2 regions of the Prevotella sp. lc2012 genome follow, and region 1 is predicted to be linked to the other one. Evidence: riboswitches for the same ligand, from Rfam matches in the RefSeq annotation. Region 1 holds a riboswitch; the other holds the start of a gene.
The links. A riboswitch is a leader RNA that binds a small molecule or an ion and turns the genes downstream of it on or off. The one in region 1 is predicted to bind thiamine pyrophosphate.
Positions count from the first base shown of each region.

Region 2: it holds a riboswitch for thiamine pyrophosphate, as region 1 does, so the genes downstream of both, thiS (sulfur carrier protein ThiS) here and BLU99_RS10445 (TonB-dependent receptor) in region 1, are expected to answer to the same signal.

Region 1 is NZ_FNUF01000005.1:120,679-132,194, reverse strand. It holds gene BLU99_RS10490 (glutamate synthase subunit beta) at 1-820, shown strand, start outside; gene BLU99_RS10485 (glutamine synthetase III family protein) at 850-3,066, shown strand; gene BLU99_RS10480 (Cof-type HAD-IIB family hydrolase) at 3,173-3,967, opposite strand; gene BLU99_RS10475 (hypothetical protein) at 4,194-4,949, shown strand; gene BLU99_RS10465 (hypothetical protein) at 5,341-5,775, shown strand; gene BLU99_RS10460 (hypothetical protein) at 6,025-6,456, shown strand; gene BLU99_RS10455 (DUF6563 family protein) at 6,477-7,127, shown strand; gene pnuC (nicotinamide riboside transporter PnuC) at 7,210-7,791, opposite strand; gene BLU99_RS10445 (TonB-dependent receptor) at 7,796-10,222, opposite strand; TPP riboswitch at 10,275-10,370, opposite strand; gene BLU99_RS10440 (Na/Pi cotransporter family protein) at 10,367-11,516, opposite strand, start outside.
Region 2 is NZ_FNUF01000008.1:10,452-21,967, reverse strand. It holds gene BLU99_RS12010 (thiazole synthase) at 1-577, opposite strand, end outside; gene BLU99_RS12005 (thiamine phosphate synthase) at 570-1,205, opposite strand; gene thiS (sulfur carrier protein ThiS) at 1,195-1,392, opposite strand; TPP riboswitch at 1,471-1,571, opposite strand; gene BLU99_RS11995 (endonuclease) at 1,689-2,756, opposite strand; gene BLU99_RS11990 (BACON domain-containing protein) at 2,760-4,346, opposite strand; gene BLU99_RS11985 (TonB-dependent receptor) at 4,374-7,736, opposite strand; gene pgeF (peptidoglycan editing factor PgeF) at 7,878-8,717, opposite strand; gene obgE (GTPase ObgE) at 8,692-9,864, opposite strand; gene BLU99_RS11970 (adenylate kinase) at 9,854-10,426, opposite strand; gene hpt (hypoxanthine phosphoribosyltransferase) at 10,447-10,983, opposite strand; gene BLU99_RS11960 (NAD(P)H-hydrate dehydratase) at 11,141-11,516, shown strand, end outside.

The DNA of each region.
Region 1 (11,516 bases):
CGGTCTTCTCCGCTACGGCATCCCGAACTTCAAGCTCAACAAGGCGGTCATCGATCGTCGTCTGCGACTGCTTGAGGAGGAGGGCATCGAGTTCCGTTACGGCGAGGAGATGACCAGCGAGTCGCTTGTCAACGGTCTTGCCGGTTACGATGCTGTCGTCATCGCCACAGGCACACCGACAGCCCGCGACCTGAATATCCCCGGTCGCGACCTGAAGGGCGTACACTTTGCCCTTGAGTTGCTCGCCCAACAGAACAGGGTGCTCGCCGGCATGGAGTTCTCCAAGGAGGAGCGTATCACGGCCAAGGGCAAGGATGTCCTCGTCATCGGTGGCGGTGATACCGGCAGCGACTGTATCGGAACGGCACACCGCCAAGGTTGTAAGAGCGTTACTCAGATCGAGATCATGCCGAAGCCCGTCGAAGGACCCGTCGATCCGAAGAATCCCTGGCCCGGCTTCCCCCGTACGTTGAAGACCACCTCCAGTCACGAGGAGGGCTGTGTACGTCGCTGGAACATCAACTCTCTGGAGTTCCTCGGGAAAGACGGTAAACTCACGGGAGTACGCGTCCAGGAGATCGACTGGAAGCCCAACCCCGACGGCGGTCGTCCCATCATGGTCGAGAAAGGTAAGCCCGAGATCATCAAGGCCGAGCTCGTGCTACTGGCCATGGGATTCCTGAAGCCCGACCATCCGCAATATGCGGAGAACGTCTTCGTATGCGGCGATGCCGCCAATGGCGCCAGCCTCGTTGTCCGCGCCATGGCCAGTGGCAAGCAGACCGCCGCAAAAGTCAACACTTATCTGTCAACAAAGTAACACAAACCAAATCATAGAAAGGAAAGATTATGGAAGCATTAAGATTTCAGATGGTCGGCGAGGCTTTCGCAAAGAAGCCCCTCGACGTAAAGGCACCGAGTGAGAGACCTTATGAGTATTTCGGAAAGAAGGTCTTCAACCGTGAGAAGATGTACAAGTACCTGCCGAAGGACGTCTACGAGAAGATGATCGACGTCATCGACAACGGCGCGCGCCTGGAGCGTAATATCGCCGATGCCGTGGCAACAGGTATGATGCAGTGGGCCAAGGAGAACGGCGTGACCCACTATACCCACTGGTTCCAGCCGTTGACCGAGGGCACGGCCGAGAAGCACGACTCATTCATCGAGCACGACGGTAAGGGCGGTATGATCGAGGAGTTCTCCGGCAAGCTGCTCGTTCAGCAGGAGCCCGACGCCTCATCGTTCCCCTCTGGTGGTATCCGTGCCACCTTTGAGGCACGTGGCTATTCTGCCTGGGATCCCACATCACCGGTGTTCATCATCGACGACACCCTGTGTATTCCTACGATCTTCATCTCTTATACAGGTGAGGCCCTCGACTACAAGGCTCCGTTGTTACGTGCCCTGAAGGCCGTCAACGTTGCCGCCACCGACGTCTGCCATTATTTCGACACGGCCGTGAAGAAGGTCACCTCCAACCTCGGTTGGGAGCAGGAGTATTTCCTGGTCGACGAAGGCCTCTACGCCGCACGTCCCGACCTGCTGCTCACCGGTCGCACACTGATGGGTCACGACTCAGCCAAGAACCAGCAGATGGACGACCACTACTTCGGCTCTATCCCCGAGCGTGTGGCTGCCTTCATGAAGGATCTTGAGATCCAGGCCCTGGAACTCGGCATCCCTTGTAAGACCCGTCACAACGAGGTGGCACCCAACCAGTTCGAGGTGGCTCCTATCTTCGAGGAGACCAATCTGGCCGTCGACCATAACATGCTGCTGATGTCGCTGATGAAGCGTGTGGCCCGCAAGCACGGCTTCCGCGCCCTGCTCCACGAGAAGCCCTTCGCAGGCATCAACGGCTCCGGTAAACACAACAACTGGTCGCTGAGCACCGACAATGGTGTCCTGCTCCATGCTCCTGGTAAGACTGCCGAGCAGAACCTCCGCTTCGTCACCTTCATCGTCGAGACACTGATGGGTGTCTATAAGCACAACGGACTGCTGAAAGCCTCCATCATGAGTGCCACCAACGCTCATCGTCTGGGTGCCAATGAGGCTCCCCCAGCCATCATCAGCTCATTCCTCGGCAAGCAGCTCACCGAACTGCTCGATCATATCGAGAAGGCCGACAAGGACGATCTCTTCTCGATGGCCGGCAAACAGGGTATGAAGCTTGATATCCCTGAGATTCCGGAACTGCTCATCGACAATACCGACCGTAACCGTACATCACCCTTCGCCTTCACCGGCAACCGTTTCGAGTTCCGCGCCGTAGGTTCAGAGGCCAACTGCGCCAGTGCGATGATCGCCCTGAACAGTGCCGTGGCCGAGGCCTTGGTAGACTTCAAGAAACGTGTCGATAGCCGTGTAGCCGAGACCGCCAAGAAATTTGACGGTACAGAGCACAGTGCTGTGTTCCATGCCATCATCGACGTACTCCGTGAGGACATCAAGACCTGCAAGCCCATCCGCTTCGACGGTAACGGCTATAGCGACGAATGGGTACTGGAGGCCGAGAAGCGTGGTCTTGACGTGGAGAAGAGCTGTCCGAAGATCTTCGAGCGCTACCTCGACCCCGAGAGCATCAAGATGTTCGAGAGTCTCGGTGTGATGTCGAAGAAGGAGCTGGAGGCACGTAACGAGGTAAAATGGGAGACCTACACGAAGAAGATCCAGATCGAGGCCCGCGTGCTGGGCGACCTCTCGATGAACCATATCATCCCTGTGGCCACCCGCTACCAGAGCGCCCTGCTCCACAACGTAGAGGATATGTCGGCCATCTTCCCCGCCGACAAGGCCGAGAAGCTGTCTGCCCGTAACATCAAGCTCATCGAGGAGATTGCCGAGCGCACCTCAACCATCGAAAAGGGTGTAGAGGAACTGGTGAACGCCCGTAAGCTGGCCAACAAGATCACAGATGAACATGAGAAAGCCATCGAGTATCACGATAAGGTAGAACCGAAGCTTGACGATATCCGTTATCAGATTGACAAGCTCGAGCTCATCGTCGATGATGCCCTCTGGCCACTGCCTAAGTACCGCGAACTGCTGTTCATTCGGTAATATTTCTTTTTTTGGTTCTTGCTCAGGCTTGCATGACCTGCGAGCCGAGCGGTTTGAAGTTTGCGTAGCATCCGGCACTGTGATAGTGCCGGATGCCTTTTTTCTTTTATTCGGATATGATACCGAAATGTTGCAAGGCAGACCATACGCCATCGTCATCGACAGAGGACGTCACATAATCTGCCTCCTGCTTCAGGGCTTCGACGGCATTTCCCATGGCGATGCCGATGCCGGCAGTACGTATCATCGAGGTATCGTTTCCACCATCACCGAAGGCGATCGTGTGTGCCGGTTCTATCCCCTCATGGGCAGCCATGGCCAGCAGTCCGCGCCCCTTGTCGGCCATCCTTGCGGTAATATCGGTGAACTCTGGATGCCAGCGCCCGGATATACAGCCAGGAATCCGTTCCATCAGCAGCGGCTCGTAGTCATCAGGGAAGAATGGCGTCAACTGGAGCACGGGCTGCTGAAGCACTTCGTCTATAGGTCGTGCCAGGTGCAGGTTCTGCACGGCCAGCTCTAGACGGAAAATACGATCCACGTCACCTTTCGGGTCGAAGACAGCCAGGTCACGCTCCCCCACAATGATCAGTCCATAGCCCTTCTCCCTGGCATCATCCGCCACCAGACGGGCCTCCTCAGCCGGGATGGCATTACACGACACCGTCTCCTCGCCGACGAAGCAGCGGGCGCCATTGGTGGTCACATAACCGTCTATCAGGTGCTTAATCGCACCAAGGTTCGTGATGATGATAGGAGGCCGTCCCGTGGCGATATACACACGATGGCCGTTGGCCTTCGCCTGTGTCAGCGCACGGACCGTCGAGTCCGGTATCTCATGAGTCTTAAAACTCACCAGTGTACCATCGATATCGAAAAATAAAGCATAGCTTCTATTCATGTCTTGATAGTATCTTTTTCGGGAAGCCTCCCCTTCCCATTCATTACTCTTCGTCTTTTGCGCTGCAAAATTACGCTTTTTTACCGAGATTCCCATCGTCAGGTTAAGGAAAAACTACAAAGCAACACTCAAACCAACACGCCCTCCCATGCGTCTTGCTTAGTTTTTGCATAAAATAGTACTTCTTATGTTTGGAAAATTAATATATTTGTTCTACTTTTGCATTATGAAAATAACAAATAAATCGTTAGAGATAGAAGTCTTAAAGTGTTCATATGGGAATGGATACTATAATGTTAAGTTTGGCATAAGATTGTTTAATGACATAACCGACACGGATTTTGCGACAAACTTCACAACTAGATTTAGTAACAGAGACTTGCAATATATTACCGACAACATTCATGATTTTCTCGACAATAAGATAGATTGTTTTGGTTTTAAGTCATGTGACAAATCTTTGTCCTTTCATTTTGCTCAAAATGATGAAGGCATAACACATCAGATTGAAATCTGGAAAGAAAAGTATAATATTAATTATGAGTTTAACCTGCCATTAGACATTAGTTATCTTGAGTCGTTTGACTGTATGTTGGATTATATAAGAAGTGGGGATTTTGATTATGATCCTAAATTGAACAGAGATGATGCCTTACATATCAAAGTATATAACAATAGGAATTCCGGCATTCTTTCTTTGAGTTTTTCTTTGTCTGAGGATAAGATAATCAGAAGGAACTGCATGTGTCATGAAGATGTCGACTTATTAAAGTCACAAATAACCAAGCTGTTAGATGGAGATACTATTTCGATAAATATTAATAGTGACAATATGTTCTTGTCGATATGTGCATTTGGTCCTGATTTCTTAGTAGATGGTGAGATACGTGATTTCACTTTCCCAACAAACAACAAGATGCAACTTCTAGGGGGGTATTCCATCGATAGAGAGAATATCGAGAGAATAATAGATGCAGAATGAGTATAAGAACGATAAATTAAGATCAACTTTTGATATGGCTAAAAGGATTATAACAAAGATAGGTGATCTTTTCTGTGTGAAAGTAGATAATGATTATAAATGCTATTTTCAATATGTAGCCAATGATATGACGGTTCTTAATAGTTCGGTTATACGTGTGTTTTCAAAACACTATCCAATAGATTATGTTCCAGTATTTGATGATATCGTCAAAGATAAAGTATACTTCTATGCACATACGATTCTTCGATATGAGGATATCGTAAGCAAAATTAAAACAGGGAATTATATTTTAGCATATTGATTGAAGATCATGGTTGTCACGGGGAAAGGCAAACCGTATAAAGAGCAAGACAATTCTATATCTTTAGTTACTTAATTATATAGCCTTATGAGAAAGGAAGTTAATTTGAGGTTTATCCTGCCATTTGTACTTTTAACGAGTGCATGTGATCCGTATTCTACTGTTACATATACTATATGTAACGAATGTGATAGCGCAGCAACAATCGTCATGCGACCTTCTACAGAGTGCTATATTCAAAGAAAAGATAGCATTGAATGGTATACGCCAAATGAAGAGAATGTAATTATAAGAAAGAGTGAATTCATTTGTGAGAAGTTCGGATGGATGAATGCTACTATAGAGTCTCACACTCCTTTATGGGAGGATATCAGCTCTATTTCTATAGGGGATAAAACACTATCCCCAGAGAAATGGGGAAACGAAAAGAACTGGACATTTCACAAAAGTGGAGGGCATTTCTTTGGTTTGGGGGAAGAATGGTCCTATCGTCTCATTCTAAAAAACGAGGACTCTCAATGACAGAATAGGGACAAAGATGTCTTTTGCGCTGCAAAATTACGCTTTTTTACCGAGATTCCCATCGTCAGGTTAAGGAAAAACTGCAAAGTAACACTCAAACCAACACGCCCTCCCATGCGTCTTGCTTAGTTTTTGCATAAAATAGTACTTCTTATGTTTGGAAAATTAATATATTTGTTCTACTTTTGCAGGCGAATTCTTATTATATTGCATACTATGCGAATACAACTCGCCTTTTAAACATCTGCAGTGAAAAAAGTCATAAATTACATTTATTATGGATTTTATCAAATAGATTATGTTTTTGGAATCCGCTTCTATCAATCCTATTATATTGGAACTGGTGGCGTACTGTTTTGCCTATCTATCACATTGTATGTATGGGCTATTGTGTGGACTGTGGTGTTATTAGTGGTTAGAGGTTTTATTGACAAAACATATAATATGCCAGATAATGATGCTTGGTTACTTTCAGTTATTCCTGGCCTATTTGTTGTTGGTTGGCTATATTATTGGGATGAGAAAGAAAAATATAGAAAAGACTTTGAGGAGTTAGACAAGAAGCCATCCATTATGAGGTGGATTTGTTTTCTTTATGCAGTGGCCTTTGCATGTGGTGGAGTCATGTGTCTTCTTGGATGTAGCAATATCGTGAGGAGACTTACAGGGAGCATTCTTTAAAAACCATAAACCATAAAAAAATGAAACGAAAAGGATTAGTGATGTTATGTCTCGCTATTGCCATGACGGCAACGGCACAGAACAAGTATTGTAAGAGTTATGAGGATTTCAAGGCCGACCAGTGGACAGAGATCGACACCGTCTATCTGAATGGTCACAGCAAGTCACATCAGTTGTGGGTAGGCGGCAACGACTACAAGCTGACAACGGGCGACAAAGCACAGGATGAGATCATCAAGAAAGAGGCCTTTGCAGTGATATGCAAAGACACCATCTATGTGAATTGTCGCAACCTGCGCTTCGAGAATACCGGCTTCGGCAACGGCTATACGAAAGGCTACCGCTATGATGGCGACAAACTGTGCATCGTCAATAAGATAATCGGGAAGGCAGCCCTTACCCGTCAGAGCTTGCTCGGAGGTCTCGGCGGCGCTGTTGGCGGAGCCATTGCTGCTTCTTCGCAGATGAGCAATCAGGTGTGCTACCTAATAGAGTCGGACGCAAAGAAGGGTAAGGTGAACATCCGACTGATTGACGATGCTTTCATGGCTGAGGTTCTGAAGGACCATCAGAAGGTGGCCGATGAGTATAATGCCATCAAAAAGAAAAAAGATCGTCAGTCTGCAGCAACAGTGTTCCCGATTCTACAACACCTGGGCTTGATAGACTAATAACGTTATCAGGTAATCATATAACCATCTAACCCGACAAGGCCGAAAGACCGACACCCAGAGGGTTAGATGGTTATATGCTTTATGACTCTTCCTTCATCATCCGTCGCCACTTGAACCAGCCGAGGATGGCTATCACGACGTAGAGACCATAGAGACTGGCCTTGAAGGGGATATCCTTATAGAAATAGAGCACGCACGTCACCACATCGACGGCAATCCAGATGAACCACTGCTCCAGATACTTGTGAGCCAGGGCCCAGACACCGACGATGCTTAAGGCGGTCGTGAAACTGTCGGCCAGGGGCACGGTCGAGTTGGTGTACGTCACGAGAAGCCAATAGATAAGGCCCCACACACCAACGATCAATGCCAACCACGGGAGTACCAGCCGGCAAGGGAAATGACGGATGGGCAGGACGGTCTTCGAGGCTGACCCACGGACCCACTTCCAGTAGCCATAGACCGTCATCGACAGATAGTAGAACTCCATGCCGCAGTCGGCATAGAGTCCTTTCTGGTAGTAGAGCACGATGCCCAATGCCTGCATCAGGAAACCCACGACCCACATCCATACGCTCGCCTTATATTCCAACAGGATATAGGCCAGACCCAGGATGGTGGTCAGGATATCAAGCCAGTGTGCTATCAGGAAGTCCATCATCTTCTTAGAACCTTACCGTCACACTGCCCGACACCGTGAAGCCCGCCATCGGAACGAAGCCGAGCTGGTAGTAACGGTTGTCGTTCGGATGATTGCCATAGTTGCGGAGAATGCAGGAGTACGACCATCCGCTGGCGGCATACCGACGGTTGAACACGTTATTGAAGTTCAGGCCGAAGATCGTCTCCTTGATGACCTTCCTTGGCTTCAGAGTATAACTGACAGAAGCGTTCGACACGCTGTAGCAGGGCAGCGAGCGGTCGGCGTTCTCTGTATTGTCGAGATACTGGCGCGACACGAAGTTGGTGTGCCATACGGCCTGCCACCCCTTGTGATGCAGGGTGACGAAGCCATTCAGGATGGCAGAAGGACTGAAGGCCAGCGTAGAGTGATCATAGTGGATGGTCTCCCACTGTCCGTCGTCGGGGTCGTCGTCCCAGTCGATGTTCACGGTCTCGTCAAAGTCCTTGATCCTGTTCCTGCTCAGTGAGGCGTTACCCTCGATGGTCAGCCACGATGTGGGATCCACACCGGCCTGCAGCTCCACACCCATGCGGTAGCTGTCTTTGATATTTGTGGTCAGAGGCTCACCGATATCGCTCACGGCTCCGGTCTGCACGAACTGGTCGGTATAGTCCATATAGAAGAAGTTCGCCCCTACACGGAAGATACCGCTGTTATAGGTATAGCCCAATTCATAGTCCGTCAGTCGCTCTGCCTTCGGATAGGCACGGTGACCATTGTCGGTGAAGTTGTTTCGCTCAGGCTCGCGATGACTCAGGGCCACAGAACCATAGACGCGATGGCCACCCGTATGCCATGAGAAGCCAGCCTTCGGGTTAAAGAAGTGATACTTCTCGTTGATGTCAAGATAATGGGTCAGGATCTCACCGGTAGCCTTGTCGGTTTTGTACTTGTCGTTATAGCCATCAGTCTTATAACCCACATACCGATACTGCACGTCGGCAAATACATCCCACTGCTCACCAAGATGGCGAGCAGCCTTCAGGTACGCATTCCCGTCGAATTTATGAGCATCTGAATCGTAGTAGCGATAGGCACCGCCGCCCAGGAACTGCTGTCTGACGACTTCGTTGGAGGCATAGGTCAGGAAACCGAAATGATTACCATCGAAATTCTGGACTGACAGTCCACCGATGACATCCCATAGATCGTCTTTGTAGTTGGCGCTCCACACCAGTCCATAGGTATGCTGTGTCAGTCCTTTCTTACGCACGAAGTCCGAGCGCTTGATGTTCGTACCATCGGCATCGGCCGCTTTAATGCCATACTTCACCAGTTTATTATTATAGCGGAACTCCTCGTAGTAACCATGACCATAGGTGTAGTGCAGCGAGGCTGTCGTGCTCCAGTGGTCATTGATAGTCCATGCTGCGGAGAGGATGTTATGGTCCTGCCAGAAGTTATCGGTAGTCTTGTCCCAGATGGTGCCGTCGGCCATGCGGTAGCGTTCCGTCTGGTAGTTTCCGTTGGCATCCTTCACGAAGAGTCCGTCGCTACCGGTAGCAAGTCGCTCATAAAGAGAATTAAACTTACCCAGTCCGGCGTTCCACATATCTTGATAAGTTCTGATACCCGTCTTGGCATTGTACGACCATGAGCCGTCGTCGTAGCTGCCATCCATCAGAGAGTAATCATCATTACCTGCCGTCACACCGTTCCAAGCCTGACCGGTACGCTCGAAGTTGCCGATATTCTTATAGCTCAGACGGAAGTTATCGCCTAGCCATGTCAGACCGCCATAGTAAGAACCAGAACGGCCACTGGTACCATGGACAAAACCATCGGTATGCGTCTCATGATAGGCACCGTCGATAATCAGATGGTTCCACAACAGACCGGATGAGAACTTTCCACCGACATTAAAGGTGTTATAGGAGCCATACGAGGCCGACACCTCCAGACTCGGGGTCTGCAAGGGCGAGGCTGACGCCAGGGCCACCGTACCGCCGAAGGCACCATCACCATTGGTCGATGTTCCCACACCGCGCTGTATCTGCACACTGCCGAGCAGAGAACCATAGGAGTTCATGTTGGCCCAGAACACGCACTGGTCCTCGGGCGAGTTCAGGGGCACACCGTCGAGCGTCACGTTGATACGTGAGCCACCGGCACCACGGATACGCATGGCCGTCGTTCCCGTGCCCAGTCCATTCTCGCTCCACGCCAGGATACCGGGTGTCTGTGAGAAGAGGAGAGGCAGTTCGCGCCCCGTCTTCGAGAAGGCGTCGAGTTGCTGCTTCTTCATGTTTGTAACGGCATACGGTGCGTTCTTCTGCGCACGTACACCTTTCACTACGACCTCTTGCAACTGCTCCACCTGTGTGGAGTCATACAAGGCAGCCTTGTTCTGGGCATTCACACTCATGGCGCCCAGCAGCGCTGTCATTCCTAAAAATAATCTTTTCATTCCTTTACTTACCTTTTACTATTTTCATCTATTGTAAAGGGGGATTTGTGTTGATTAAGCCTACTATCCATCCCTACGCCGGTATGATCCGGATCAGGTTAGAGGGTATCATCTCAGCCCACGCCCGTGGGCACCCCTTGATAATCAGCGAATACCCATACGGGCCTCCACGACATTCACCACATAGTCGCCGAGCTTCTCGCACTCGTTGATGAGGTCCATATAGATTGTACCTACGGCATAGGTATACTCGTGGTTGTTCACGTCGGTGATATTCTGCGACTTCAGTTGACTACGGAAGTTATTGATCTCATGCTCGATGTTAAACGTGCGGTTCACATCGAAGGTCTCCTTCCGTCCCATCATCAGTCGGTTCATCTGTGTGAGCGACTGGTCGGTCAGCTCCATCATCTGATGGATATGCTCATACTGTCTCTCATTGAAGTGATCTTGCTTGCCGTTGTATTTCCGTGAGATGGTACGTGCCATATTGAAGCAGGCGTCACCGATACTCTCTAGCTCGGAGATCTCACGGAGCATGGAGCGGATCTTGGCCTTGGTGTCATCGGAGAGATGAGCATCTGAGACCTGGTCGAGATAGTTGGCTATCTCCAACTCCATGTTATCAGAGATACCCTCGTACTTCTCAATCCGCGAGTAGAGCTTGTTGAAGTCAGCCCCATTACTGTCTTTCTTACTACTGGTGCTCGACGAGAGCGTCAGCAGCTCACGCACCATATTGAACATACGCTGCATACGTTCTGAGAAGGCCTGTATCTCTTTCTGGGCCTCGAACACGGAAAGCTCCGGAGTCTTCATGAAGCCAGCAGTGATGAAATGCAAACGGAACTCATCTTCCTCGTCGACCTTCTTTGGTTTGATGACCCAGCATACGAAACGTTCGATCTGTGGGATGAACCAGATGAGGATGAACGTGTTCACCACATTGAAGCAGGTATGGAAGGCAGCAAGCACGAAGCTCAGCTTAGCGGCATTGGCCAGGAACACCTTGATGGCTACCTCTCCCTTCACCATGGCGACATCGTAACCCACCAGACCACAGACAGCATCAATAAACGGACGGAAGACGAACAGGATCCACACCACGCCGAACACATTGAAGAACATATGCGCCAAGGCGGCCCGACGCGCCTGGGTATTGGCCGAGAGGGCGGCAAGGTTAGACGTGACCGTCGTACCGATATTCTCACCCATCACCAGGGCGATACCCTGATAGATCGGCAAAGCGCCACTCGAGCAGAGAATCATGGTGATGGCCATGACGGCTGCCGAC
Region 2 (11,516 bases), on a different contig from region 1:
CATGACTGGGAGCGCCGATGCCAGCATCGACCACGACGGGCACGGTGGCCTGGTCGATAATAATCTGTAGAAAATCCTTCATGCGCAGACCTTTGTTGGTGCCGATAGGTGCAGCGAGTGGCATAACGGTAGCCGCACCGGCTTCCTCAAGATGCTTACAGAGTGTGGGATCGGCCTGACAATAAGGGAGCACCACAAAACCGAGCTTCACTAATTGTTCGGTGGCCTTAAGTGTCTCAACGGAGTCGGGCAGCAGATAGCGCGGGTCGGGATGAATCTCGAGCTTAAGCCAGTTGGTGCCGAATGCCTCGCGCGCCATCTGTGCGGCAAAGACCGCCTCCTCGGCATTTCGCACACCAGAGGTGTTAGGCAACAGTTGGATCTTCTGGTTTCGGGTGATGTGGGTCAGCAAGTCATCGTTCTGATCGTCGAGTTCGACACGTTTCATGGCGACGGTGACCATCTCTGTGCCAGAGACATCGATGGCACGGGCCATGAGTTCGTTGTTGTTGAACTTTCCTGTACCCAAGAACAGGCGGGAGCCGAACTCACGCCCCGCAATAACTAATTTACTCATGGTTGACTGTATTGATTAATTGTTTCATTTTCTGAACGGGATCATCGGCCCTCAAGACAGTACCGCTGAGGGCGATGCCACTGACACCGGTCTGGAGAATATCGGGGATATCCTCCTCGGTGATGCCACCGATGGCGACAATAGGAATGTGGATGTGTGCCTCTTCCATCTCACTGATGATCGTACGATAGCCATCAAGTCCAAGGACGGGGGCGAGCTTCTGTTTGGTGGTGGTAAAACGGAAAGGACCGCAACCGATATAGTCGGCAGAAGACTCGTAATGAGCCCGTACCTGATCGAAGGTATTGGCCGTTCCACCGATGATGAAACCGTCGCCCAACAGGCGACGCGCCTCACGGATGGGCATATCGTTCTGTCCCAGATGCACGCCGTCGGCATGGAGCTCACGCACCAGGCCGACACGGTCGTCGATGATGAACGTAGCACCGGCCTCATGACAAAGCCGTTGGGCGACAAGGGCTATGGGTCGCACCTCCTCATCGGTAGCGTCCTTCATCCGCAACTGTATCCATCGGCATCCGCCCTCAAGGGCCAGGCGAATGGAGTCGAGATAGGTGTAACGTTCTGTACAATGGGAGATAAACTGCAACATCACCTTATCCTCCACATGCGGCTTTAATGATGACGATACGAGCACCTTCCTGAAGAGCGGTCTGCGCCCAACTTCCACGGGGCATCATCTGATTGTCAATAGCTACAGCCACGCCCTTCTGAGGCAACTGCAGTTCGATAGCAAGGTCCTGTAGGTTACGGGCCTCGGTCTGATGGTCTTGGTTGTTAATCTGCACGTTCATGACGTATAAGCACAAAAAAAATCGAGCAGCCAGTGTTGTCACTTGCTACTCGAGGCATTATTTACTCTAAAATATATGATTTTGATTCTACTACATCCCTGCGACGGCATTACCCGCATCAGGTTCTATGGGTATCATCTCAGCTTCGGCACGTGGCCTCTGCACCCCGAGTATCGTTTTTTGACGCTGCAAAAGTAATCATTTATTTTCACTCCTGCAAGAAAAAGTCCGTTTTTGTTTGCGAACACAAAAACAACGAGCCGTCGTCCTCATACGAAGGCGACGGCTCGTTCTGTTTATCTCACGACAATCTTACGTTTATTGCGGATATAGAGGCCTTTCTTCAGTCGATGGCCATCGACACGTCGGCCACTGAGATCATAGATATGATTGTTTTCCACCGGTGCCACCTCACGATGTAGCACAGAGATGCCGGTGACAACAGACTGATAGTTGTCGTAGCTGAAAGCAACATCGGTGGCCGAACCCCATATATACTGCTCCAGTCCTGGATAGTCGACAAAGGGGTTACGGTTCTTCTGGATGGCATAGATACCCTCGTTGCGACGGATCTCCTTCTCGCTGACAGGATCCTGCTGCGCCCAACGAAGGAGCATCTTCAGAGCCCATCCCTTAAAGAAAGGAAAGACGCTTCCATCGAGCATCGTCTTATCACTCTTATCCCAGTCTTTTGGACTGCGGGTAACACCTTTCTCATTCTTGTACGACTCATAGCAGGTGGCCATATAGAAATAAACGCGGGCCAGGTCACCCTTGTACTCATCATTGGGTTCGAAGACACGACCGTTCTGCCCGGATATCTTGTAACCAAGACTGTCGACACAACGTCCGAACTTAGAGAAGCCGCCCTCCGACTGTTTCGTGATGTTCTCGCCTACCTCACCATAAGGATAATTAGAGCGTATGGAGTTTACCGAACGGTCGGTCGGAAACAGATGATGCAGGTCGGTATACATCGGATACACCTCGGTGGTGTTGTTTTTCTGGGTGCTCTCATTAAACCAACTCTTTGGCATCGCATGCTCACGATTATACACCACACCCTCGTCATCGATATCCTCACCCTTGTCTTGATCCGTCACAGGGGTGAAATTGGAAATACCGGAATAAATCTCCCATATCTTCCCATCTTCGCGAAGGTCGTAAGAGTTGATGGCATTCCATACGCCAGGTGTATACGACTGTATGGTATGCGGACTGATAATCTGGAAGAGCGCCGTCTTCAGTTCCGAGCCCTTCTTACCGTCGGCCGCCTGGTAGTAGGCACCAGTATCGTTCGGCCCTTGTGAGAAAACAACTGGTGATGTCAATAATGACATCACCAGTAATACATATTTTTTCATAAATTATTCTCCAGCCTTCTTGAACGAGAAGCAGACACCCTGACACAGTTCTACGAGCTCCTTGTAAGTATCCTTGTAGCCGATGATGGTGATCTCGTCGCCTACCTTCAGGCCGTTGTCGGCGATGAAGAACTTACGGTCATCACCCTGAGCATTCCATCCGGCATAGGTACCATAGACATAGAGTTCGTTGGTACCGTCGGTGATATAGAGATTACCATAATCGTTCTCCTTACCATTGCTGCCAAGGAGTGAACTGATCTTACCAGTCACCATGTAGTAGACGTTCTTGTCGTCAGGCATGGTCAGGAACTCAGCGATGGTGACAGCCTTCACGGCATGCTTCAGGACACAAGAACCATTGACCATCTGCGGACTATCCTTATAAGCGCCACGCTTACCAAGAACGGTCACCACGTCGCCCACCTTGATACCGCTGTCGAGGAAACCCTCAGCACGGTAAACCAGTGTTTCACCGGTATAGTCCTTGATATAGAAGCTCTTTCCCTGGTTGTCTCTATCGTAGACAGCAGTGACAACACCCTCCAGACGATACTGGGTATCTCCCACCTCAGCGGCGAGGAACTCAGCCACGGTAGCATCGATGATAGCACCAGCCTGAGCGACAGCGAACTGTGAGGTGTACTCCCTACCATCCTTATAGGTCTTAAGGGTCACGGTCGTACTACGGTCGCCTGCGGTATTAGGCAGGGCACGGAACGTGATGGTGTTAGAAGTCACAGCTGAGATGAAGAGCCAGTCTTTGGCGTCCTGAGGAATCTCGGCATTGATACCATCACCCTTGCAAGTGACGTGAGCCGTCACCTCACCACCCTCGAGAGGCAGAGCTACGGCAGCCACCTTCTCACCAGCAACGCTCAGTGAGTCGACCTTGATCAGTGACTTGTTGATGTTTACAACGGTGACGTTCACCAGTTCTACAGTGCCATTATAGAGCTGCTTCGGACCTTCCACGGTAACCTCGTCACCCACCTCAATACCGAGGCTGAGGAAGTTCTTCTCTGCACCCTTCTTATCAAGCGTACCATAGATATATACCTCACCGGTAGCATCTTTCAGATACCAGTTACCATAGGTCGTATTGGCAATCTTTGTCACAACACCGGTCACACGATAGGTCTTGGATTCCGGTCCGGCGATTACCTCTGCACAAGTAGCGGTAGAGACTGTTGCAACACCCTGGATAATGTTGATGATCTGGGTCTGACCATTACAAGAGACCTTCAGTTCGCAGTTGCGACCCTCGCCAGCCTCTGCACTGAATGTCAGAGTCGTCTCACCAGCATTTCCTGACAACTGACTTACCTGCAGCCAGGCAGGTGTCTCAACGTATGAGACCACGTCTTTTCCTTCAGCATCCTTCGTTGTCACCTTGATGACTTTCTCGAACTGCCAAGCTCCCTTTGCCGTGAGGGTGATATTTGTTGATCCGCCATTGGTATTGAGAGCAACATACGACTGTGACACCTGAATCTGATCGAGATATGTAGGATCATAGTCTTCAGAGCAGCCAGTAAACACTGAAGCCACCACTGCCAGAAGAGACGGAATGAAATATCTAAGTTTCATATTCTTTAGATTTTTACTTTTATACTATTAATTGAAGATGTACTTGATACCAATAGAAGCATACCAGCACTGACCAAGTGAGTAGTTCGGTGACCATGTCTTCGTATTGCCGTTGATCACAGAAGGTGTAGAGAAGGTAGCATAACCATCTGCATCGACACCCTCGTACTTCAGGATACGCGGATCTGTACCAATCTCAGTATTCAGATACTTGGCAACACCCCATGAAGAGTTGAAGAGGTTCAGAACGTTCTTGATATCGAATGTCAACTGCAGGGCATGTGAAGTCTTACCAACGTTCACCTTGAAGTCGTGCTTGTAAGCAAAGTCCACACGGTGTACCCAAGGAGAGTAAAGGCTATAAGCCTCGGCATACTCACCCTGATGGTTCTTCAGATAGTCGTCCTTATGAACATAGTCCATGAAACGCTTAGCATCATCAGCAGATACGAAACGGAATTCGCCCTTCTCCACCTGAGCGTCGGTCGGAATATAAAGTGCATCGTAGTTGTAACCGTCGCTGTTCATATCATTGACCATCATGTAAGAGTAGTTGTAACCACCGCGCCATGCCTCATAGACGAAGCTATAGTGGTTGCCGCTCTTATCGTGGATCGTAGCATCAGCCACAATACGATCAGGTGTTACATACTGAGAGTTATGCAGTTTAATGTTGTTCGGACCCTCAATCGTAGGAACATATGTGAAGGCAGACTCAGCAGCAGAACCCGGCATACCGGTCACCTCCTTAGATACAGTGTGAGTATAAGCAGCCATCAGAGAAATCCACTCAGTAGGCTGTGCGTTCAAAGTGATGTTAGCGCTCCATCCGTAACCACGGCTGGTGTTCTCAAGCACGAAAGCCTTGGTACCAGTACGGAAGCCTGCAGGATAGATGGGACGGCTGTCGATACCATTGAAACGAGAGAAACCACCGACATTGGGGATACTCCAGTCAGAGATAGAAGCCGCATTGATGGTCTTGTTGTAGATACCCTCAACAGTCACCGTGAACGGGAAGTTAACAGGAATCTGATAGTCAAAAGCCAAAGAGGTCTTCCATACCTGCGGCATCTTGAACTTAGGATCAACACCGTTGATAGCAGAAGGAACGGTACCATCCTCAGGAGAAACGGTTGTAGGATAACCAAGAGCCTGCAACCTGGCAATCATCTCGCTGACATCGGTCATCGGACCGCCAGCGAACTGGGTCATGTCGATATAACGGTTACCAGTCTTATCATCTGTCGTATAGGCGCCAGAATAGTTTGCATAACCCTTTGCAGGAGCATTGGTCTTTCCATCCCATACCATTGTCTTGCCGTTCAACTGAGCCTGATACTGCACGAGACCACCGTTGGTAGGCATATTCGTGAAGAACACAAGCGGCAGACGACCAGAGAAGAGACCGGTACCACCACGCACCTTCAAGCTCTTGTCACCAAACACATCATAGGTGAAACCGAGACGAGGTGAGAAGGTGATGCTATTCTTAGGCCACTTACCTGTATCGATGTGACTACCATTATAATCGAGTACTTTAATCGCATTGTTGGTCAGCAAGTCACTGTTGTTGAAGAACAGACCGTCGATACGCAGACCGTAGGTCAGTTTGAACTTGTCCGTGACGTTCCACTCATCCTGAGCATAAACACCCGGGCGGTTGAACTGTACACGAGCAGCAGGCTTAGCCTCACCATCGTAACCGTAGGTCAGACAGAAGATCTCTGGTGTGCTATTGAACAGAGCAGCAGGATCAACGACACCACCAACATACATATCATCGGTCAGGTTGTAACGATAGTAACCAGAACCATTACGCATATACTGGTTGTCGGCCATCTGATGCTCGAAGGTCACACCGGCCATAATCTTATGCGTGCCCATATAGTAGGTCACATCATCCTTGATGTTCCAAATGGTGTTATGAACGGCGTTGTTCCATGTGAACAACTCATAACCGAGTGCCATGTAGTTATCACCGTCACGTGTAATATCAATGAAGGGGAACTCGGAAGAGTTAGTACCACGTACGTCGTCGAGCTTAGAGATGGTAGCCAGGAACTGGTTGGAGAGGTTCTCCGTCAGACGGCTGTTCAGGTCGAGTGACCATGAGTGTACCAGGTTCTCCATCGAGTACATGGAGTTGGCAAACGACATGGAGATAGGAGACATACGAGAGCTGACCATACGTGTACCACCATCCATAGAAGTAGCGTTAGGTGAATTCCAGATATTGTTCTTCGTGTAGTTATAACGCAGAGCCACCTTGTGCTTATCGTTGATGTTCCAGTCCAGACGGGCCATCAGCTTGTAGTTGCTCTCATCAGCAGGGAAGGCAGTCCAACTACCAGTATCATAGCCGTACTTGCTGGCCATGTACTTAGAGACAGCCTCCAGATCCTTGTTCGTGGTACGAGAGATATAACGGTCGGGATCAGAAACGCCGTCCTCAGAACCTCTCCAACGATTCACCACGGTAGGAATCTTGATCATCTCACCATTGACGAAGAAGAACAGTTTATTCTTGATGATCGGACCACCGAGCGTGAAGCCATAGGTAGTCTTCTGGTCCTTCTCACGAGCATTCAGTATCTGCTGGCGCTTGACAGCGTCACCACGCAGATTCTCATTCTGGTGATAGATATAAGCACTACCTTTGAAGGTGTTCGTACCAGACTTCGTGATAGCGTTCACGCCACCACCGATGAAGTTGGTCTGACGAACATCATACGGGGAGATCACCACCTGCAACTCTTCGATGGCATCGATAGAGATCGGGTTGCCACCACCAGGCAACTTGTCGGAGAGACCGAAGTTGTTATTGAAGTTAGCACCATCAACGGTGAAGTTGGCATTACGACCGTCACTACCAGCGAAGCTCATGCCGTTACCGCCGTAAGGAGACAGACGAGTAACATCGGTAATAGAACGGTTCACCGTCGGGAGGTTTGCAATCTGTGTGCTGTTAATGTTCGTAGCAGCACCGGTCTTCTCGGCAGCAAACTTCGAAGCCTTACCGCTTACCACTACCTCTGCCAGTTCGTTGGCGTCCTCAGAGAGCCATACTGAAAGGTTATAGGTCTCAGCCAACTGCAGGGTGATACCCTTCAGCGTCTTTGACTGGAAACCGATGTAAGAAACAGTCACCTCATAAGGACCACCCGTACGCATACCCTGGATAGAGAAGCGACCGGAGGTGTTGGTCACTGCCGTGTAACGAGTACCGGAAGGTTCGTGTACTGCCACAACTGTAGCACCGATGACATCCTCGCCGTTGGCATCGTCGAGCGTCACCTTTCCAGCCATACTTGATGTTGTGATTTGCGCCATAATAGTCAACGACAACGTTAACATCATAGCCACCAGAAAGAGAAATCTTTTCTGCATAAATCTAAGAATGTTTTAATTAATTAATCAGTAGGTTACAAACCTATTATATTTTTTGCGCTGCAAATATAGCGAAATTATCCGATTTAATGTTATAAAACGGCAACTTTTTTTAAAATTAGTGAAATAACTTGAGATAGCTTATCTGAGTACCACGCCAGTCAGAATTCGCCCCGACGCGATACCCAGCCGTCGGGCGGAAAAGAAATCGTCGTGACTGTCGTAGGTGCAAATGCCCGCCACCTCTATATGCTCTGGCAGAACGCCTTCCGCCTGCAACTGCAGACGGTTGCATGCCCAGAGGTCTATGTGCCATTTCTTCACGAGACTGCCATCCATTGCCGGCAGTCGTCGGCTGATATGCTCCATCGGGAAGGCGGCCGTCTCAAACTGATCATACACCTCATCTCCAACCTCGAAATTGTCAAAAGAGATGCCCGGTCCGATGACAGCCCTCATCTGTGTCGGACAAGACCGATAGACCTCCGTCATCATCAGCACCGCTTTCCGTACGATACGCTTGACGGTACCCCGCCAACCAGCATGTACCACACAAGTCGCATGATGCTCAGGGTCATATATAATAATAGGTATGCAGTCGGCCGTAGAGACACCGACACACACACCACGTACATCCGTCATCACGGCATCAACACCTTCGAGCACCGGCGGACAGGCCATTGCCCCGGCATTCCCGCCTACATCAGATTGTAAATCCTCTTGACGTATCTGACAGACCTCCGTGCCATGCACCTGATGAGGTATCAGCAGGCGGTCTTCCGTAATACCCAACTCCTCGCAGAGCAGTTGGCGGTTCATGGCAATCGTCTGAGGTACGTCACCACAAAATGCGTTCACGTTGAACTCGCCATAGTTGCCCTGACCATAGCCACCATGACGCATCGAACTGAAGGCTGTCACGCCGTCAGCTATTTCATAAAAAAGCAGTTGGGGTTTAGGCTTCGTCGCCCTCGTCGTCATCGTACTCAAAATCGTCGAGATCCTCTATCTCATCCTCATCAAGGTACACGATATCCTCATCTTCGCCCTCGTCGGCCAACTCCTCAGCAAAGCGTGTCATATCCTTATCGCGATGAACGAGTGTATCCTCCGAGATGGCAACGGCCAACTTATTGCTCTCAGCATTCAGTTCGCGCCAGAGCACGTCTTTCAACTCATCCAGTCCGAAGCCCGTCACAGCCGAGATAAACACCACTGGCAAATCCTCCGGTAAGGTCTCACGAAGCATTTCGATCAGTTCCTCATCAAGCAGATCGCACTTAGTCACCGCCAGTACACGATGTTTGTCGAGCATATCAGGATTGAACTGTGCCAGTTCATTGAGCAGAATCTCATATTCTTTCTTGATGTCGTCTGTATCGCCCGGTACCATGAAGAGTAATAGGGAGTTGCGCTCGATATGACGCAGGAAGCGCAGACCGAGTCCTTTTCCCTCGCTGGCACCTTCGATGATACCAGGAATATCTGCCATCACGAACGACTTACCGTCGCGGTATCCGACGATACCCAGCGAGGGTTCCATCGTTGTGAACGGGTAGTTAGCGATCTTCGGACGAGCATTCGACAGAGCCGACACGAGAGTTGACTTACCCGCATTCGGAAAGCCCACCAGACCGACATCTGCCAAAAGCTTCAGTTCCAGGATAATGGTCATCTCCTGCATCGGTTCTCCCGGCTGCGCATAGCGCGGTGCCTGGTTCGTTGCTGTACGGAACTGGAAGTTACCCAGTCCGCCACGACCACCTTTCAGAAGTATCACCTCCTGACCGTCGTAGGTAACGTCGCAGATATATTTTCCCGTCTCAGCATTATAGACCACGGTACCGCAAGGCACGTCGATATAGACGTCCTTGCCGTCGGTGCCATGACACTTGTCACGACCGCCATTACCACCGTGCTCAGCGAAGACATGACGTTCGTATTTCAGGTGCAGTAACGTCCAGTAGTTATGATTACCACGTAGGATGATACTACCTCCCTTACCGCCGTCTCCGCCGTCGGGACCACCATTCGGGTTGTACTTCACATGCTTCAGGTGCATGCTTCCTTTTCCGCCTTTTCCCGAACGGCAATATATCTTTACGTAATCTACGAAATTAGATTCCATCAATCACTGCACAGATGTCACCAAAAATACGATCCAACTCACCAAGACCATTGATGTGATGGTGGATGCCTTCGTTCTTGTACCACTCAATCAGCGGCAGCGTCTGGTTACGATAGACAACAAGACGCTTTTTGATAGTCTCCTCGTTATCATCAGCACGACCGCTCTGCTGACCGCGCAGAATCAGACGCTTCATCAGTTCCTCCTCAGGCACATCCAACTCAATCATCGCAGCCACCTTGTCGCCACGCTCATCAAGCATCTTCTTCAGTGCCTCAGCCTGTGGTATCGTACGGGGGAAGCCATCGAAGATCACCCCTTTGTGCTCACGACCGAAACTGTCGTATACTGATGCCAAGATGCTAACCATCAAGTCATCGGGGATTAACTGGCCATTATCGATATAGCCCTTGGCCGTCTTACCCAGTTCTGTACCATTCTTGATCTCACTACGGAGCACGTCGCCCGTAGAGATATGGTTCAGACCGTACTTCTCAATCATCTTATCACTCTGTGTGCCCTTGCCAGAGCCCGGGGCACCAAAAATTACGATATTCTTCATCTATTATTTAGCTTTTTATGTTATTCCACAATCGTATAGACATCCCTGAGCTCACGCCCCTGCTGGTCGTAGTCGAGACCATAACCGACGATAAAGTCGTCGGGAATCCGGAAGGCGACGTAGTCGATATTCAGTTCCGTCTGCAACTTCTCGGGTTTGAAAAACAAGGAACAGATATGCACCGACGCTGGGTTTCTCGTACCCAACGACTCGATCATACGCTTCATGGTCTGACCGCTTTCCACGATGTCCTCCACAATCACCACCGTACGACCGCTCAGGTCCTCATTGATACCAATCACCTCCTTGATCTTTCCCGTTGAAGTTGTACCTTGGTACGAAGCCAGTTTTACAAACGAGATCTCACACGGGATAGTCATCTCACGCATCAAGTCGGCGGCAAAGATAAACGAGCCGTTAAGCACTGCGAGAAAAAGAGGGTTTTTCCCTTCCATATCCTTACTGATCTGCTGTGCCACAGCCTTCACCTGCTTCTTAATCTCTTCTTCCGTAATGGAAGTCTTAAATGTTTTGTCCTTGATTTTTACAATGCTCATCATCAGAACTGTTTAATGATGATGCAAAATTACGAAAAAATAACGGCAGATAGCACAGATTATGCAGTTTTTTATAAAAAAAAGTTTTTTTTTCCATGGAATATGAATAATCTGAGGTTTATTCCTTATCTTTGCAGCAAAGATATCAACCAGAAGAATGAAGATATTCACCAGTGCCCAGATCCACGAGTTGGACAAATACACGATAGAGAATGAGCCCGTCAAGTCTATCGACCTGATGGAAAGGGCTGCGAAGACCCTGACTCAAGCTATCACTGACGACTGGAACAACACTACTCCGGTAATCATTTTTGCTGGTCCAGGCAATAACGGCGGCGACGCACTGGCTATTGCCCGACTGCTTCTTGACAAGAATTATGATGTCAAGGCCTATCTGTTCAACATCTCCGGTCATCTCTCTGAAGACTGTGCGACCAACAAGAAAAGACTACTAGAGAAAAAAGCCAAAGCACTTATCGAGGTCGTCCAGGAGTTTGAACCGCCTCAGTTGGAGGCAGGTATGCTGGTCGTCG